DNA from 3 places in the Yersinia enterocolitica subsp. enterocolitica genome. Region 2 is predicted to be linked to each of the others. Evidence: predicted binding sites of a transcription regulator. Region 2 holds the regulator's gene; each other region holds the start of a gene.

Region 1 (4,274 bases), 1.0 Mb from region 2:
GAGCCACTCGCCTATAAACCATACCAACCCGGTAAAATGGCGTTGGTTTGCGAGGGCGGCGGGCAGCGGGGAATTTTTACAGCCGGTGTGCTGGATGAATTCCAGCGCGCCCGCTTTAACCCTTTTGATCTGATGATCGGCACCTCTGCGGGCGCGCAAAATCTCTCTGCTTTTATCTGCGGCCAACCCGGCTACGCGCGGCGCGTGATTACCCGTTATACCACTACAGCTAACTTCTTTAATCCACTGCGTTTTGTGCGTGGCGGTCATCTGATTGATCTCGATTGGCTGGTGGATATCACCTCACAACAATTGCCATTGGCAATGGATCAAGCCGAACAGCATCTACGCGAGGGCCGTGAGTTTCTCATGTGTGCTTGCCGCAGTGATGATTTCGAACCTACCTATATCTCTCCGACGAAAGAAAGCTGGTTACCGGCGATTAAGGCTTCCAGTGCTATTCCGGGCCTATATCGGCAAGGAGTTGATTTAGATGGGGTAAGTTATCTTGATGGCGGTATTAGTGATGCTATTCCGGTTGAAGAAGCTTATCGCCGTGGGGCCGATACGATTGTCGTTATCCGCACTGTACCTTCGCAGGCTTATTACACGCCGCAATGGATGAAGCGAATGGAGCATTGGCTGAGTGAGAGTAGCTTGCAGCAACTGGTGCGAATTATGCAGCAGCATGAGCAGAGTTATCATCGTATTCAGCAATTTATTGAAAAACCGCCGGGTGACTTGCGCATTTTCGAGATTTTCCCGCCTAAGCCGCTGGCCAGTAATGCTTTGGGGAGTCGAATCCCTGCGTTGAATCGGGACTATCATTTAGGGCGTCGCTGTGGCCGCTATTTTCTGGCAACCGTAGGGCACTGGCTACTACCGCGAGATCAGCAAGATCAGTCTGAGATCAACAGTGGAAAAACGTCGATCCCCCTTTCCCGCCGAATGATCCAGCCGCAAGATATTAACCAGCCAGATGATATGGCTGACTTGATTGACAATGATGATTCTTCATTTGCTATCACTCAATCACCGGAGATTACCGCGCCTGCAAATGCTACAAAAGCCTCGGATCATCATCTTCCACCTCAGATGACGGTAGCAGACAGCGGGTTGATTATTCCGACAGTGACTCGGAGCAAGAAAAAGCCATTACAAGCGGAGATTATTTTGCCGTCAGATGTGGCGAAAACCAAGGGTGATACCGCGTAATGGCAGTGATTAGCGGGCAAATGCCCTATTTTATCGATACACATTGTCACTTTGATTTTCCCCCTTTCCGTGGTGCGGAAGTGGCCAGCTTATTGAGTGCTGGGCAAGCGAATGTTAGACAAATTATTGTGCCTGCCGTCAGTGCGGATTATTTCCCGCGTATTCTCGATTTGGCAGCGAATTATCCGCCATTATTTGCCGCACTGGGCATGCATCCGCTTTATATTGCGCAGCATCAAGACGCCGCTTTAGCCACCCTGGCCTCAGCACTGGCGATTAAAACAGAAAAATTGGTGGCGGTGGGGGAGATTGGCCTGGATCTCTATATGGATGAGCCGCAGTTACCCCGGCAATTGGCACTCTTGAACGCCCAGTTAAAATTGGCCAAACAGTATGATCTTCCAGTAATTTTGCATTCGCGTCGTTCGCACGATCAGCTGGCTTCAGCATTGCGTAAAGCTGCCTTGCCACGTACGGGAGTGGTTCACGGCTTTGCGGGTAGTTTAGCTCAGGCACAGGCATTCATTCGCTTGGGTTATTATATTGGGGTGGGCGGAACCATCACTTATGAGCGGGCGCAGAAAACCCGTAATGTCATGGCGGCATTACCGTTATCTGCATTATTACTGGAGACAGACGCGCCGGATATGCCACTAGCTGGTTTTCAAGGTCAACCCAATCGACCAGAGCGAGCGGCTAATGTATTCGCTGCATTGTGTGAGTTACGTCAAGAAGCACCACTCGATATTGCTACTCAGCTTTTGCTCAATAGCCAGCGTTTATTTCATTTACCTTCAGCCGATCAATCCACACTTTAGGTTTTGACGCTCCCATACAAACCACGCTAATAGTTAGCAAAATACGCGTTCTTACCATTTTGATGTGATATCCGTCACGTTAATAGCTTTGCGGTTACTTTTAGTTGTGTTTATTTGTGACAGAGATTGTTTGATCACCAGATCATGCCGGTATAATCCACCAACATTATTTTAATACAAATTATTAACAGGATTATCGGCATGCTCATGAGTTTGGTCGGAATGGCAGTACTGATATTAATAGCCGTACTTCTTTCAAGTAATTTTAGGGCGATTAATATTCGCACTGTAGTTGGGGCATTTATTATTCAGGTCGGCATTGGCGCGCTGGTTTTATATGTACCGGTAGGGCGTCGTATTCTGGGTGGCATGTCTGAAGGCGTCGCGAATGTTATTGCTTACGGCAATGACGGGATTTCATTTATGTTTGGCGGTTTGGTTTCCGACAAAATGTTTGAAGTTTTTGGCGGTGGCGGTTTTGTATTTGCCTTGCGAGTCTTGCCCGTCATTGTATTCTTCTCCTCATTAATCGCCGTTTTATATTATATCGGCGTTATGCAATTGGTGATTAAAGTCTTGGGTGGTGGATTACAAAAACTATTGGGGACTTCGCGTACTGAATCTCTTTCTGCCACAGCCAATATTTTTGTCGGCCAGACTGAAGCCCCATTAGTGGTGCGCCCCTATATTGCCACCATGACCCAATCCGAATTATTTGCGGTAATGTGCGGTGGTTTGGCTTCGGTCGCCGGTTCTGTATTAGCCGGTTATGCGCAAATGGGTGTGCCGTTGGAATATCTGATTGCCGCCTCCTTTATGGCTGCACCTGGTGGGTTATTGTTTGCCAAACTGATGGTGCCAGAGACCGAAAAAACCCGTGATAATGTTGATGCGGCCACACTGATTGCTGAAGATGACCGACCGGCTAACATCATTGATGCTGCGGCGTCTGGCGCGGCGTCGGGTCTACAATTGGCACTGAATGTCGGGGCGATGCTACTGGCCTTTATTGCATTGATTGCATTGCTAAATGGTATTCTGGGCGGCATCGGCGGCTGGTTCGACTATCCGCAACTTTCGATGGAATTGATTTTGGGCTGGGTATTCTCACCAATTGCATATCTGATCGGTATTCCGTGGAGCGAGGCGATGGTGGCAGGTTCCTTTATCGGCCAGAAGATCATTGTGAATGAATTCGTGGCATTTATGAATTTCGGTCAGTATCTACAGGCCGAAGAGCTGGTGCGCTCTGCCGGTTTGCAGGTGCTTTCTGAACATTCTAAAGCCATTATTTCCTTCGCGCTGTGTGGTTTTGCCAACTTATCCTCTGTCGCCATCTTGTTGGGTGGATTAGGTAGCATGGCCCCTAACCGCCGCCACGATATCGCGCGCTTTGGTTTAAAGGCGGTGGCGGCAGGTACTTTATCGAACTTGATGAGTGCCACCATCGCCGGCTTTTTCCTGGCATTATAATTTTGCCCATGGGCCATCTTGATGAGATGGCCCATAATCCTGCGTATTTTCCGCCCATAAGCTATCCTTGATGCGAGTGGGCGTTTACTGGCTGAAAGCTATAAATCAGGTTATTTTGTGACTCTAATCACATATAATATCGGCGCGTTACAAGTTACTATTGATTAATGTGAATTTGAACACATCTCATGTGCTGATAACGTGTTCAAATAGAGCTATAAGTTAGTGCGGTGAGATGGATCTCAATTGCCACCCAGATGGGGCTATCTTCAAGGAACCAAGTCCGCTCGCCAACGTATTGAGCTTAGAACCATTCGGCTCATAAATAAATGCTCAGCTTTGGCAAGGTGCTGGGGCTGAAATAGTGTTGGAGAGTTTTATGACCGATTTAACCGCCTGCGCGAATCTCAATGATTATGCCAAACGCGCGCTGAGTTTAATGGATTTAACCACCCTGAATGACGACGATACCGACGATAAGGTTATTGCTCTGTGTCATCAGGCTAAAAGCCCTGCCGGTAATACCGCGGCAATCTGTATTTATCCTCGCTTTATTCCTATTGCGCGTAAAACATTACGTGAGCAGGGAACGTCTGAAATCCGCATAGCAACGGTCACCAATTTCCCTCACGGCAATGATGATATTGCCATCGCGCTGGCTGAAACCCGTGCGGCGATTGCCTATGGTGCTGATGAAGTGGATGTGGTTTTCCCCTATCGCGCCTTAATGGCCGGTAACGATAAAGTCGGTTTTGAATTGGTGAAACA
Region 2 (4,274 bases):
CAGCAAGTCGACAGCGAAACGCTGGATAATCTGCTGGAGGCCTTTGTATTACGTGAAGGCACGGATTACGGCGAACATGAGCGCTCATTGGAGCAAAAAGTCGAAGACGTACGCCGTCAATTAGTCAGTGGTGAGGCGGTATTAGTTTGGTCAGAGCTACACGAAACCATCAATATCATGCCACGCGGCGCCTTTCGGGCCGGAGCAGAAGAGCTGCCATAACCCATGCGTTGTTACCCTATCCTCTAAGTAAAATCAGGGTGACAAGCTGGGCACTTTGCCCTAAAAATAACCATTAACAAGAAAAAACAGACCGTTTAAGCCCGCCCACTGAGGATCTAACCCCATGGAGTTACAGCTAATATGTCAATTAAACATCCGGTTATAGCCGTCACCGGCTCAAGTGGCGCAGGGACAACCACCACCAGTCTGGCGTTTCGCAAAATTTTTCAGCAATTGAATATCCGTGCAGCGCAAATTGAAGGTGACAGCTTCCATCGCTATACCCGTCCTGAAATGGATACCGTCATCCGTAAGGCACGGGATCAAGGCCGACATATTAGCTATTTTGGCCCAGAAGCCAATGACTTTGGTCAGTTAGAAGAGAGTGTGTCGCAATACGGCGAGCATGGAACTGGGCGCTCACGTAAGTATCTCCATACCTATGATGAAGCCGTGCCCTATAACCAGATCCCAGGCACATTCACCCCTTGGGAGGCGCTGCCGGAACCCACTGATGTGCTGTTTTATGAAGGGCTGCACGGCGGGGTCGTGACCGAACATCATGATGTCGCAAAACATGTCGACTTGCTGGTCGGCGTGGTACCGATAGTCAACCTGGAGTGGATTCAGAAATTAGTCCGCGATACCGGGGAGCGCGGCCATTCCCGTGAAGCGGTGATGGATTCCGTGGTGCGGTCCATGGATGACTACATTAACTACATTACGCCACAGTTCTCACGCACCCATATTAACTTCCAACGCGTTCCGACGGTTGATACCTCTAATCCATTTGCCGCCAAAGCCATTCCGTCACTGGATGAAAGTTTTGTCGTCATTCACTTCAGAGGTTTGGATCAAATCGATTTCCCTTACTTGCTCGCAATGTTGCAAGGGTCGTTTATTTCCAATATCAATACATTGGTGGTACCCGGCGGGAAGATGGGGCTGGCAATGGAGCTGATTATGGCGCCGTTGGTGCAGCAACTACTGGAAGGCAAAAAAATAGGCTAATCTCCTTCGTCCTTGGCGTTGCAGTAAAGCAATTGTTGGAAAGAAAAAATAATTTGATGCTATCCCAACCCAAAGTAGTTGGGGCTGCAGGTAGGCGGCAAGCGAACTCATCCCGATGAGCTTACATAAGTAAGTGATTCGGGTGAGCGAGCGCAGCTAACAACCCTGCAGCTTCAAGTACGAAGGGTTTGCTTAGGCGATGTCACGGATTTCAAAACTGTGGGTAATAGTCGCCGCTTTCCCCAACATTAAAGAAACCGAGCAATACTTCTCAGCCGAAAGCTCAACCGCACGCTCAACGATTTTATCCGTCAAACCTTTGCCGCTGACAATAAAATGCAGGTTAATTTGCGTAAACAGGCGCGGTGCTTCTTCCCGGCGCTGCGAGGTTAATGTCACTTCGCAATCGCGCACATCGTTACGCCCTTTCTGTAAGATAGAAACGACATCAATTGCACTACAGCCACCGGCCGACATTAACAACATTTCCATCGGACTGGGGGCTTTGTCTCCAGCATTCCCATCCATTAAAACTTGATGACCTGAAGCGGACTCACCTAAAAATGTTAGCCCTTCAACCCACTTTACACGTGCCTGCATAACTCTTGCTCCCGGTTAAATTTTCCGATTCAGACTACCCTTTCATTTACAAACTGGCAATGTAACCCGATGTTCATCATGCTGAAGCGATACAACACAAGACACTAGCCTCATCCTGTGCTACAAACAGAACCGAAAGTATTGTTTTTAGAATTAAATAGGGTAGCTTCTCAATACTCAGTGAAGGGTTTCTATCCGGTACCTATCTTGGCTATACCTTTCGGCAGTTGAGCAAATTAATATGCTAAGAGAAAGTGTATTTTATAAGCACGCCGTACAGGGAACTCTGAGCCCTGTTAAGTTAGGCAGCGATAACAACAGAGGATAACAGCGAATGGTTCTCGGCAAGCCACAAACAGACCCGACTCTCGAATGGTTCCTGTCTCATTGCCATATCCACAAATATCCATCGAAGAGTACGCTAATTCACCAAGGTGAAAAGGCCGAAACACTTTACTACATCGTGAAAGGCTCCGTTGCGGTGCTGATCAAAGATGAAGAAGGTAAAGAGATGATTCTCTCCTATCTCAACCAGGGAGATTTCATCGGCGAACTTGGATTATTTGAAGAAGGCCAAGAACGTAGTGCCTGGGTCAGAGCAAAAACTGCCTGTGAAGTGGCTGAAATTTCTTACAAAAAATTCCGCCAGTTAATTCAGGTCAATCCAGATATCTTGATGCGCCTGTCTTCACAAATGGCGAATCGCTTACAGATAACATCTGAGAAAGTGGGTAACCTTGCTTTCCTTGATGTGACTGGACGCATTGCACAAACGCTGCTTAATCTGGCAAAACAACCTGATGCCATGACCCACCCAGATGGGATGCAGATAAAGATTACCCGCCAGGAAATTGGTCAAATAGTTGGCTGCTCCCGCGAAACTGTGGGGCGGATACTAAAAATGCTGGAAGATCAAAATCTGATCTCCGCACACGGTAAAACGATTGTCGTTTACGGCACCCGTTAATTCCCTATAAACCGGTGCTGCTACTTCGGCACCGGTTTTCTTTTGTGTGATTAATAAATTTCTGGGGCCTACATGAAATGGCAACGGCTTATTTATCATCCTGAAGTTAATTATGCGCTCCGCCAAACACTGGTTCTCTGCTTACCGGCGGCATTGGGGTTTGCCGTGGGGGAATTGCGGCTGGGGTTGATGTTCTCCCTGATACCCGCCTGCTGTAATATTGCTTCGCTCGATACTCCCCATCAACATTTCTTCCGGCGGCTGATTGTCGGCGGGACACTCTTTACCTTCAGTAGTTTTCTGACTCAACAATTACTGCTGTGGGATATCCCATTACCGGTGGTGATGCTTGGTCTCGCATTAACGTTGGGGGTAAGTGGTGCTATCAGCCAGCTCAACGGCCGGTTGCTCCCGGCAGCGTTGATCGCCGCTATTTTTAGTCTCAGCATGGTAGGCCGTGCGCCTATTTGGCAAGCGCCATTGATGTGTGCCGTGGGGACTCTCTGGTACGGGGTATTTACCTGGCTATGGTTTCGGTTATGTAAAGACCAGCCCATCCGTGAGCCACTGAGCCAGCTTTATCATCTGTTGGCCGATTATTGCGATGCTGCCTACTCTTTGCTTGGTCAGCACCAGGATGCGGAAAAAGCGATGCCAGCCCTGCTGGATAGGCAGCAAGGTATTATGGATAAAATTAACCAACTTTATCAACAGTTTAATCTACTACCCAATGCCACCAAAAAAGAGCAAAAGCGGCTACTGATACTCTTTCAGATGGCGCTTGATTTGCAGGAACATATCACTGCGGCGATGAATCAGTCAGAAAAGGCGCAAGAGCTGATAGAGCAGAGTTCAATAGAAGCCATCCTTGAACGTAATGTGCAGATTATCTCAACACAAATGCGCACCATCGCCGATAATATTCTCTATCACCACCGCGCGAAGACCCATTTCAGTGCCGGTGATGCGCTGGTCGAGCTGGAAGAGGTTGCCCAGCAACATCCTGATAATCCGGTGGCACAATTCTGCTATTACCATATCAGCCACATTACCCAGATCCTGAGCGATCAGCGCCCGCAATATGACCGCGATTTGATGTCAAGCCAACTATCTCAACCATTCTGGCCAGCGCTTGTTGGCTATCTATCATTTAAATCCAGCGCATTACGTGATGCAGGCCGCATGGGCGTAACGCTGGCAGCGGGCAGTTATATTGGTAGCCTGATCCATCTGCCTAAACCTTATTGGATTTTACTCACCATCATGTTGGTGACGCAAAACGGCTATAACGCCACTAAAATTCGGATTCACCACCGAGCCTTGGGCACTCTGATTGGGCTGTTACTCGCCGCGGCCCTGCTGCATTTTCAAATGCCGGAAGGGACTACGCTGAGCATTATGTTGCTCATCACATTGATAGCCTATCTGGTTCAGCGCAAAAACTATGGCTGGTCAGTCATCTTTAGAACCATCA
Region 3 (4,274 bases), 1.9 Mb from region 2:
TCCCTTCGGCCGGTGGTGATTGCTGCTGTCAGTGCATTGCTCACCACCAACCTGTTACATGGCGGGCAAGAAACGCTGTATCAAGTACAGGTGCTGCCATCCCCGTGGCCGATACAATATCTCCTAATGGCACTATTGGGATTATTCGCCGGTTTCTGTGGGCCACTGTTCCTTAAAGGTATGACAGCCAGCGGGCATGCATTTCGTTCCCTGAACTTATCACCACCACTGCAATTGGCGCTGGGTGGGGTGATTGTCGGGCTATTATCGCTCATTTTCCCTGAAGTCTGGGGCAATGGTTACAGTGTGGTGCAATCATTATTGACCACCCCGCCGGGAATTTTGTTAATTGGCGGTATTTTGGTTTGTAAGTTGTTGGCGGTACTGGCCAGTAGCGGTTCGGGTGCTCCTGGTGGGGTATTTACGCCAACACTGTTTGTTGGTGCGGCGTTGGGGATGTTATGCGGTCAAATATTTGCCTGGTGGCCCATGTTGGGTGACAATATTGCGTTATTAATGGCATTGACAGGCATGGCGACATTGCTGGCAGCGACCACTCACGCGCCTATTATGGCAGCACTCATGGTGTGCGAAATGACAGGAGCCTATACCCTGTTGCCAGAGCTACTATTATCCTGCGTTATTTCGACAACAATAGCCCGTTGGTTACGCCCTATTTCAGTATATCACTCACGCTAAATTAAAGTTTGATGGATATATTACTTGGCTATTGCGGTGAGATCTAAATACTTTGCTAACGGCTTTTGTTCTGCATGGGGCAAATAAGGTAGTTGCCCTAATTGTGGTGCAGGTAAACGTTCGCGTAACATTGCAATAGTTTCAGCGTAATGTGCCAGTCCTGGATTAATACGATTGGCAACCCATCCTAATAATGGCAATCCATCATTAAGAATAGCTTGAGCAGTTAATAAGGCATGATTAATACAACCTAATTTAATGCCGACCACCAAAATAACCGGTAACTGTTCTTGAATCACCCAGTCAGAATAAAAACGTTGGTCGTTCATCATCACTTTCCAGCCACCGCACCCCTCGACGACAACGGTATCGGCTTTCGTTGATAAGAGCTGCAATCCTTCGGTCATTTTATTGTAGTTAATCAGGGTGTCAGAGCAGGCATGGATAACATCCCCAGCCAGTGGGTATGGGTTAACTTCCTGATAATCCACTTCAATAGAGGATGAAGCTTGTAAAATCAGTGCATCCTGGTTGCGTAGTCCATCGGGAGTATCTTTACTCTCCGTTGCTACTGGCTTATAGCCAACAGCTGTTCTGCCATTTTGGCTTAAGGCCTGAAGTAAGGCCCGTGACACTACGGTTTTACCAACAGCAGTGTCGGTACCCGTCACAAAAATACGCGTTAACATAACAATACTCCGCAATCTGACCACTTCGACTCACGTCTTTCCGCCTAATATTAGCGAAATTGGTAACATGGATAAAAGTCTAGGCGATGCCGACCACAGACAGCTTGCGTTAGCGCAATGTTTTGCCGAACTGAGAGCGGTTTTTAGCGGATAACGCTCAATAATATGGGGAACACACCCAATATACCTACTAATAATTAACTCTTAATTATTAGTAATGCCCTATCCTTGCAGGAGTTTCACCAATAAAGAGCCATTATATAATGCTTCTTTTACCAGAGCGGCTCCCGGCATTGTCCCCTGATTAAAAAATGCCGTTGGCTCCACCAAAATATGCTCGCTATAAGCAGGTAGGGCTTGTTGGCGAATACAAGATGCAATGGCGGGATGCAGAATAGAAGCCGCTTTATTTAATGGCGAACCAACCAGAATCTTTTCCGGATTAAATAAATTGACCATAATGGCAATAATGCGCCCGACACTGTGGCCAACACCTAGAATAATATCTTTAGCTAATTGATCGCCGGCCAACGCCGCATCACATAAAGACTCAACCGTCAGTGGTGAGCCATGTAATAACGAACTCATTGAGCCATTTAATCGCTGTTGGGCAATTTCCAGCATATTTTCAATACTGGCAACCGTCTCCAGACAACCATGGTTACCGCAATAACAACGTTTGCCATAAGGGTCAACTTGAGTGTGGCCAATTTCAACCACACTACGGCTGCCTGCGTGTAATACCCTACCCGCAGCAATAACCCCTGCACCGACATTATGATCAATCACGACTTGAATCACATTCTGACAGCCACGCGAAGCGCCATACAAGGCCTCTGCCATCGTCCAGGCGCAAATATCATGTTGCAGATAAACAGGTAATCCCGTTCGCTGCTCCAATGCCGGGCCAAGTAGCATTTCATCCACTTTATAAAATGGCATTTTATGCACAATACCCGCTGGTGCGTCGATGATACCGGGCATGGTAATGGCGATAGCCGTCAGCCTTTCAAGTTTTTCCTGATGGCGGATAAAGAATTGGTCGACTTCGCTGAGAATGCGATTGAGTAAGGGCTCAGAGTGGCTATCCGGTAAGGGAATTTGATCTTCAACTACCAGTTTACTGCTGAGGTCACGCAGCGCGAGAGTTATCGAACCTCGGCTAATCCGTCCGGAGACATAATGCCAAGCCTCGGTATCCAGAACCAAACCAATTGCTGGCCGCCCACGACTACCAACATCTTGATATTCGGTTTCTTTTACCAAATGGGCTTCAACTAATTCCCGCACAATCTTGGTGATACTGGCGGGGGCCAATTGCGCCCTCTTAGACAGTTCAATACGGGATATCGGGCCGAACAAATCAATCAGCCGATAAACGGCCCCTGCATTGGTCTGCTTGATTTGATCAATATGCCCAGGCTGTCCATCCGTTATCACTAAACCGGCTCCTTCTCTGTCACCGAGTATTTTTCGCGCTTCTAAATAAAGATTATCGGCTATGTTGGGGCTTTTAGCATATGGCGTCAACTATTTGATTAGTTATGTGATTTACTGCACATAATCGCCGATGCCCTTTGACTATGCGCTGATTATTTAGACGAATAAAGGTCGAAAAACACTCACCAATATTATTTAACCTTAGCAACCCAAACTGCCTTTATGCTTCATTTATTGGGCTATCCGCTATCATTAGGCGGATCAATGCTTCCGCTGGCGCGGTCACCGGGCGATGTTTATGATTCACCAACCACACCTCAGTTGTCGCACTGCTTTCAGCTAACGGTAAGTATTTCACCCCATCCACTTTTACCCGCGTGAATGACGCTGGCAAAATAGAAACACCTAAACCGGCGGATACCAGCCCGACAATGGTCATCGCCTCCCCGACTTCTTGCGTGATATAGGGAGTGATCCCAGCACGAGTCAGCAGCGTGAGGATCTCATCATAAAGCGCAGTACCTACCTCGCGAGCAAAGAAAACAAAAGGTTGATCGGCCAACGAACTAAATTTGACACGCCCAAGAGGTAAAGCAGCTAACGGACTTTCTTCGTGGACCACCGCAACTAAAGGCTCGCGTAACAACAGACGGTATTGCAGCGCGTCGGGCAAGCGAGTGTTGCGCATCACACCAAGATCAAGTTGACCATTCAACAAGGGTTCAATTTGCTGTTTGGTATTCACTTCCTGCATTTTAATATGAACGTGCGGGTGCAACTGGCGAAAAGCGCGCAAATTCTTAGATACGGTGCTGATAAACGGTGCCGATGAGGTAAAACCAATGGTTAACTCCCCCGATTCCCCACGATGCAAACGCGCTGCTTTCTCAGCGGCCGAGCTAACCTGCGCCAGAATTTGGTAAGCCTCCTTTAAAAACAGCACACCGGCCTGTGTCAGGCTGACATTACGGTTATTGCGGGCAAACAACCTGGCCCCGATTTGCTCTTCCAATATCCGAATTTGTTGGCTCAGCGGGGGCTGAGAAATACGTAAACGCTCTGCTGCTCGCCCGAAATGCAACTCTTCAGCCACCGCGATAAAATAACGTAAATGCCTGAGTTCAATACTCATCCGACTCCAGTGATATTTTTAAAGTCTTATTATGAATAATTAATATATTAGACAAAAAACTCTGCTATTTCTATGATCCTATTATTACACCGAACGACGATTGAGCCTGTGCTCTTGCGGTGAACAAACTGTTTTGATTGTGCTTGTTTTTATTGTGCTAATGATAAGGAAATACCGTGACCACCTCTTTGCTCACTACGGATACCGCAGTGTCGAACCTCGCCGCAAATGACGATGCAACTGCTACAACGCCTAAAACCACTCGTTTTACTAAACGTCCTTATATTCAACGCGGTACACCGGAATTTATTCGT

The links. Region 2 encodes CRP, which controls carbon source genes, mostly activating them, when cyclic AMP is high. Its sites were predicted from a motif close to ATGTGANNNNNNTCACAT; they were not measured.
Positions count from the first base shown of each region.
Region 1: the regulator CRP is predicted to act here: its motif matches at 2,096-2,113, upstream of FGL26_RS18960 (NupC/NupG family nucleoside CNT transporter).
Region 3: the regulator CRP is predicted to act here: its motif matches at 2,933-2,950, upstream of mlc (sugar metabolism global transcriptional regulator Mlc).

Region 1 covers NZ_LR590469.1:4,002,496-4,006,769, forward strand. The annotation lists gene FGL26_RS18950 (patatin-like phospholipase family protein) at 1-1,215, shown strand, start outside; gene FGL26_RS18955 (metal-dependent hydrolase) at 1,236-2,033, shown strand; gene FGL26_RS18960 (NupC/NupG family nucleoside CNT transporter) at 2,235-3,506, shown strand; gene deoC (deoxyribose-phosphate aldolase) at 3,886-4,274, shown strand, end outside.
Region 2 covers NZ_LR590469.1:3,004,740-3,009,013, forward strand. The annotation lists gene FGL26_RS14475 (YheU family protein) at 1-222, shown strand, start outside; gene FGL26_RS14480 (phosphoribulokinase) at 364-1,233, shown strand; gene FGL26_RS14485 (OsmC family protein) at 1,426-1,833, opposite strand; gene crp (cAMP-activated global transcriptional regulator CRP) at 2,168-2,800, shown strand; gene FGL26_RS14495 (YccS/YhfK family putative transporter) at 2,873-4,274, shown strand, end outside.
Region 3 covers NZ_LR590469.1:1,094,784-1,099,057, forward strand. The annotation lists gene clcB (voltage-gated ClC-type chloride channel ClcB) at 1-699, shown strand, start outside; gene bioD (dethiobiotin synthase) at 720-1,388, opposite strand; gene mlc (sugar metabolism global transcriptional regulator Mlc) at 1,611-2,828, opposite strand; gene FGL26_RS05120 (LysR family transcriptional regulator) at 3,049-3,960, opposite strand; gene FGL26_RS05125 (MFS transporter) at 4,137-4,274, shown strand, end outside.